One region of the Marinobacter sp. ANT_B65 genome, then DNA from elsewhere that is predicted to be linked to it. Evidence: predicted binding sites of a transcription regulator. Region 1 holds the regulator's gene; the other holds the start of a gene.
What was found. The regulator sigma-54, encoded in region 1, starts transcription at its own class of promoters, with help from an activator protein. The targets are predictions, from matches to a motif close to ANTGGCATNNANNTTGCTNT.

Region 2: the regulator sigma-54 is predicted to act here: its motif matches at 2,275-2,294, upstream of nirB (nitrite reductase large subunit NirB).

Annotation. Positions count from the first base shown of each region.
Region 1 covers NZ_NXGV01000001.1:862,073-865,389, forward strand. Annotated here, with positions in the region: gene ptsN (PTS IIA-like nitrogen regulatory protein PtsN) at 1-63, opposite strand, end outside; gene hpf (ribosome hibernation promoting factor) at 149-457, opposite strand; gene CPA50_RS04095 (RNA polymerase factor sigma-54) at 564-2,099, opposite strand; gene lptB (LPS export ABC transporter ATP-binding protein) at 2,273-2,998, opposite strand; gene lptA (lipopolysaccharide transport periplasmic protein LptA) at 3,016-3,317, opposite strand, start outside.
Region 2 covers NZ_NXGV01000002.1:414,367-417,683, forward strand. Annotated here, with positions in the region: gene nirB (nitrite reductase large subunit NirB) at 1-2,131, opposite strand, end outside; gene CPA50_RS12040 (nitrate- and nitrite sensing domain-containing protein) at 2,500-3,317, shown strand, end outside.

The DNA of each region.
Region 1 (3,317 bases):
TACCTTGCACTGGGTCAGTTCCGGCGCAAGAATGTTGTCTATTGTCAGGGATGTGTCGCTCATGAATCGACCGTGCTTCCGTTAAAAAAAACTGCGACACGTTGTCCGCGCCGCAGTCTGATGAGATGACATGCCTGAAAACAGCCGCCTAGCGGGCGGTGTTCCCCTGCATCCTGTCTACACTCTTTTCTTTGTGCTTGAGAATCTGCCGGTCAAGCTTATCGATGAGTCCGTCGATAGCTGCGTACATATCCTCACTTTCCGCCTTTGCGTGAATCTCACCACCAACCACGTGGAGTGTTGCGTCCGCTATCTGACGAACCTTATCTACTTCCAGGGTCACCTGGCAGTTACTGATGTGGTCGAAGTGCCGCTCCAGTCGCTGAAACTTTTCAGACACATAATCCTTCAGGGCGGGAGTCAGTTCTACGTGATGGCCTGAAATATTAAGTTGCATAGACGTCTCCTGTTGTTATCCGTTCCGGCTCTGGGAGCCCGGCCTGGGTGCTGACACCTGTTATTGCGCCAGCGAAATTCTTGAGAACCCGTAAACAGTGCCTGGTTCAGACCAGACGCTTGCGTTCGTTCGAAGGCGGAATGTGCATCGCCTCACGATATTTTGCAACTGTGCGTCGCGCAACCTTGATTCCCTGTTCTCCAAGCATGGCTGCAATCTTGCTGTCACTCAACGGCTTTTTAGGTGTTTCTGCAGCAATTAACTTTTTGATCATGGCGCGAATCGCTGTTGAGGAACATTCGCCGCCCTCGTCGGTACTGACGTGGCTGGAGAAAAAGTACTTCAGTTCAAAGATGCCTCGCGGTGTATGCATGTATTTTTGTGTGGTTACACGGGAAATGGTGGATTCGTGCATTTCCACAACCTGGGCAATATCCGAGAGGATCAGTGGCTTCATTGCCTCCTCCCCATAATCCAGAAATCCCTGCTGATGCTCAACAATACGCGTGGCAACCTTCAGCAGAGTTTCGTTCCGGCTTTGCAGGCTTTTTATAAACCACTTGGCTTCCTGGAGCTGGTCGCGAAGATAGGTGTTATCCGCACTGCTGTCGGCCCGCCTTATTAGTGAAGCATAGCTGGCATTTACGCGTATGCGCGGAGCAATTTCAGGATTCAGCTCTACCCGCCAGCGGCCATTGTGCTTGCGAACGATGACATCGGGAATGACATAATCCGGCTCGGTCCGGTCTATGATGTCGCCGGGGCGCGGGTTGAGGCCGGTGATAAGGGTAAGCACGTCACGCAGCTGTTCTTCCTTGAGGCGGCTGCGGCGGAGCAGCTGGGCATAATCACGGTTGCCCAGCAGATTTATGTAATGGGTGATGACGAGTCGTGCCTGGGCAAGCCAGGGAGTTTCCGGTGGTAGCTGGTTGAGCTGGATCAGCAGACAGTCCTGAAGATCCCGGGCAAAAACTCCCGGTGGATCGAAGTGTTGCAGCCGGCGTAAAACGGCTTCTACTTCATCTATCTCAAGGGGGTCCTCATCTGTATCGTCGGTCAGGCCGGCATAGATGTCCTCAACAGGGCTGGTGAGGTACCCGCGCTCGTCCACTGCATCCATCAGGGCGTGAGCAATGGCCTGATCCCGTTCGTTCAAAGGTGTCAGGTTGAGCTGCCACTCCAGATGATCTCTCAGGGTTTCGGTTGGTGAGTTTCTGGTTTCGAAATCATGGTCGTTTTCGTCATCATTCCGTGCAGCGGGGGCAGGGGCCGACTGATAAACGTCTTCCCATGCGGTATCAACGGGCAGATCGTCGGGAAGTGTATCCGGGATTTCGTTTTCAGACTGCCAGTCCGGGCCGGTTTCGCTCTCATCCCAGTCGGAGGTGGGTGTATCAGCTGTCGCTTCAGCGGACATTTCGACGGCGGAACTATCCTGATTCTGATCACTGTCGGCTGAAGGCGATTCAATCTGCTCGTCATCTTCCGAATTTTCCAGCAGGGGATTGGATTCCAGGGCTTGCTGGATTTCCTGCTGGAGATCGAGAGTTGATAACTGCAGAAGCCTGATCGCCTGTTGCAGCTGGGGCGTCATTGTCAGGCTCTGACCCAGCTTTAATTGTAATGAGGCTTTCATAACCATCGCTCAGGATCCGTCACACTTACCTGCTCTGAATTTCTTGCATTGGCCAAAAAATCTATGTATGTCGGCTACTTGCCGCCCCTATAGATTACCCTAGCAAGTTCTTTGCCGAGTTTACTTGCTCCCGGTCAGCAAAACAATCGAAGGGACATGCTCCGGAGCGAAAACAGACCCTAAAGGCGAAATTCATTTCCAAGATACACTTCTTTAACTTGTTGATTGGCAAGTATGGTTTCGGAGTTTCCGGAAGCGATAATGTGGCCTCCGGAAACTATGTAAGCGTTCTCGCAGATATCCAGTGTTTCACGCACGTTGTGATCTGTGATCAGAACGCCTATGCCCTTGTCCCGGAGGTGGCGGATAATCTGTTTGATATCACTTACGGAAATGGGGTCTACCCCGGCAAACGGCTCGTCCAGAAGGATGAAAGCCGGTTCCATTGCCAGGGCGCGGGCAATTTCGACCCGGCGCCGTTCACCGCCGGAGAGTGCCATGCCCAGGCTGTCGCGGATATGGGTAATGTGGAACTCTTCCAGCAGTTGTTCGAGTTTACTCAAACGTTCAGTGCGGCTGAGGGATTTACGGGTTTCCAGAATCGCCATAATGTTATCCCGCACTGAGAGCTTGCGGAATACAGATGCTTCCTGCGGAAGGTAGCCAATGCCTTTGCGGGCCCGGCCATGCATGGGCAGTGGCGTGATGTCCTGGCTGTCTATGGTTATACGGCCATTGTCAGCATTCACCAGCCCCACAATCATGTAAAAACAGGTGGTTTTTCCGGCGCCGTTGGGGCCGAGCAGGCCTACGATCTCGCCGCTGCGAATTTCCAGTGAGACATCAATGACCACTTTTTTCTGTTTATAGCTTTTTGCCAGGTTACTCGCTCTGAGAACTGCCATTGGATCCCTGTTTTCTGCTATTTGGTGGAGTCACTGCTGCTGCCTCGGGGCTGGATGACCATTTCGACCCGGCCCGGGCCTGCGCCGGTATCCCTGCCGCCTTCTGCTGTGACTACTCTTTGCTCGGTGTCGTAATGAATAATGTCGCCGCGAAATACGTTGCCATTCTGCTCAATTACGGCTTCCCGTTCAAAGGTGAGTTGCTTGTCGGAAGCAGACCAGGTGATGTTTCGGGCTTTGGCGTCGGTTTCACCCTCACCGCTGGTAACAGGTTGCTGGTAACGGGCAGGGGAGCCGTTGGCTTCGATACGGTTGAGGC
Region 2 (3,317 bases), on a different contig from region 1:
GCATACCACCATTGCCGCAGACATAGAGATTCCAGCCATTCTCGGTGGCGATAACCCCGAAGTCCTTGCTCTGAGCCTCCGCGCACTCGCGGGTACAGCCAGACACAGCCATCTTGAACTTGTGCGGTGCCCGCAGGCCCTTGTAGCGATTCTCCAGCCGGATCGCCATGCCGACGCTGTCCTGCACACCGTAACGACACCAGGTTTTGCCAACGCAGGACTTCACTGTGCGCAGGGACTTCCCGTATGCGTGACCCGTCTCGAAACCAGCGGCGATAAGCTTCTCCCAGATCTCCGGCAGTTCAGTCAGTGTGGCGCCGAACAGGTCAACTCGCTGGCCGCCTGTAATCTTGGTGTACAGGTCGTATTCCTTGGCTACCTCACCCAGCACAATCAGTTTGTCCGGAGTGATCTCGCCTCCCGGAATCCTCGGCACAATGGAGTAGGTGCCGTTCTTCTGCATATTGGCCATGAAGGTGTCGTTGGTGTCCTGCAAAGGCACATGGTCGGTAGCAAGAATATGGTCGTTCCAGCAGCTAGCCAGAATGGATCCGACTGCGGGCTTGCAGATGTCGCAGCCGTGGCCTTTGCCATGCTGGGTGATCAATGTGCGGAAGGTGCGGATGCCATTGACCTTGACCAGATGGAACAGCTCCTGGCGGCTGTACGGAAAGTGTTCGCACAGGTCCTTGCTCACTTCCACGCCGCGCTTTTCCAGCTCACAGTCCACCACGTTTTTGAGCAGAGCTGTGCAGCCGCCGCAGCTGGTACTGGCCCTGGTTTCTGCCTTGACGCTGCCGAGGTCGGAGCAGCCAGCATCGATAGCACAGCAGATATCGCCTTTGGTCACGTTATGGCAGGAACAGATGGATGCCGTCTCTGGCAGAGAATCTGGCCCCAGTGCGGGTGCCCCGCCCTGGTTTTCCGGCAGGATCAGGGCTTCCGGGTTTGCCGGCAGGGTAATCCCGTTGAGAGCGTATTGCAGCAGAGTGTCATAGTGGCTGTTGTCGCCAACAAGGATGGCGCCCAGCAGGGTCTTTCCATCCTCGCTGACCACCATACGGCGATAGTGGCCTGCCCGCTCATCATTGAAGCGTATATTGCGGGCGCCCGGAGTCTGGGCATGAGCATCGCCGATGGAGCCCACATCTACCCCCAGAAGTTTGAGCTTGGTGCTCATGTCAGCACCGGTGAAGGCCGCTTCCTGATCACTGTTCAGAACGGCGGACAGAGTCCGGGCCATGGTGTAGCCGGGGGCCACAAGGCCGAAAATCTTCTGCTCCCAGAGCGCGCACTCACCAATGGCATGAATATGGGGGTCCGAGGTGGTGCAATGATTGTCGATCACGATGCCGCCGCGTTCACCAATCTCAAGACCACTGGCACGGGCGAGAGCATCCTGCGGGCGGATGCCGGCGGAAAAGACAATCAGGTCAGTTTCCAGGAAAGAGTCGTCGCTGAAATTCATGCGCAGGCGGGCATCCTCGCCTTTAGTAATGGCCGTGGTCGCTTTCTCTGTATGCACCTTGACGCCCAGCTCTTCAATCTTGCGGCGCAACAGAGCACCGCCCTCGGCATCGAGCTGAACCGGCATCAGCCTGGGTGCAAACTCAACCACTTGAGCTTGCAGTCCCAGGCTCTTGAGAGCGTTGGCTGCTTCCAGCCCCAGCAGGCCACCGCCTACAACGACGCCGGTGCTGGCACCTTCAGAGCTGGCACGAATGGAATCCAGATCATCCAGAGTGCGATAGACCAGGCAGTGAGGGTTGTCATTCCCTTCGATTGGCGGCACGAAAGGAAAAGAGCCCGTGGCCAGTACCAGTTCATCATAGTGGTAGCTGCCCCGGGGAGTAGCCAGGGTGCCGGTCTCCCGGTCAATGCCGGTTACCTGTTCATTCAGGTGCAGCTGGATGCCCTGCCCGGTGTACCATTCCGGCGTACCCATCGCCAGATCCGAATGGGTAGAACCACCGAAATACTCGGACAAATGGACTCTGTCATAGGCCAGTTGCTTTTCCTCACCGAAGACGATGATTTCATAGTCAGTGGCAGCGGGGCTGGCGGTGAACTGCTCGAGAAAATGGTGGCCCACCATGCCGTTGCCGATCACTACCAGGGTTTTCTTACTCATGCCACTTTTCCTTTTCCACAACAAAAAAAGCCGGAGCATCTATTCCCATAAGAGGGAAATCGATGGTCCGGCGCCAATGCCAACAACAATGATCTGATGGTCCGACCTGATCCATGGCCGGAATATTCATCCTTACTGTAGGTAAAGCTATCTTCGTGCCAGTTTTGCAAGTTGTATTAAATCAATGGTTTGAATGAAAACTGCTTTTCAAGTGGCATATGAAACCCGAAAACCTGCCCTGTGGCGGGGCGGGTTGCACGGCTTTAGAGCTGGTTTCTCGTGGCCCGGTAATTGCTCCGTTCTCTGGAGTCCCAGCCAGAATGTTCCAGAAAAGGCCTGGCAGGTTAACTGTGTCCCGGAGTTTCCCGATGAGTACCAAACGTGATGCTGTGCCCGATATACCCAAAGCAGCGGATTACCTGATCGCATCCAAAACCTGCGAACTCATGAGCCTGCAGTACTTTCTCCAGATGGGCCGGTTGGTCCCCTGTATCAGCAGTCTGGTACATGGGCTTCAGCGTGAACGTGGCGCGTCTAATGTTTTTCTCGGCTCCGCCGGTGAGACGTATGTAAATGAACGGCAGGTGCTATCGGAGGAATCAGATCGGTTGAGGGCAGAGTTCGAGCAGGCGTTGGCTGAAATCCATCAGGAACTCACGGGGCACCCGGTAAGCAGCCGATTGCTGAATCAGATTGCGAGCGCCCTGCACAGCCTTGAAGGCCTTGGTGAGTTGAGGCGTTGTGTCGTTGCCCGGAAAATCACTGCGGAATCAGCTACCCAGGACTACAGCTGTCTTATACATCACCTCATTGCTGTTGTGTTTGAGGCCGCGGATACGGCTGTAGACCCCACAATCGCCGGGCCGCTGGTCGCTATGGTCCACATCATGAATGGGAAGGAGTTCTGTGGACAAGAGCGGGCGGTTGGCTCTGCCGGGTTTTCAAGTGGTCGCTTCAGTCGTGCACTATCACAGCGCATGGCGCACCTGTGCGAGGCACAGGAACGCTGTCTGGAGGTGTTTTCCAACTTTGCGGATGCAGGTTCACTGGCTCTCTGGCAGGAAGTTTGCGGGCATGATCGTGAGAGCGAAATTGCGCGGCTGAGGCGTCTTTCATTGTCCGTAGGGTCCTTCAAAGATCCTGGCTCGCAGTTGGCAGATCAGTGGTTCAAGCTGATGACAGAACG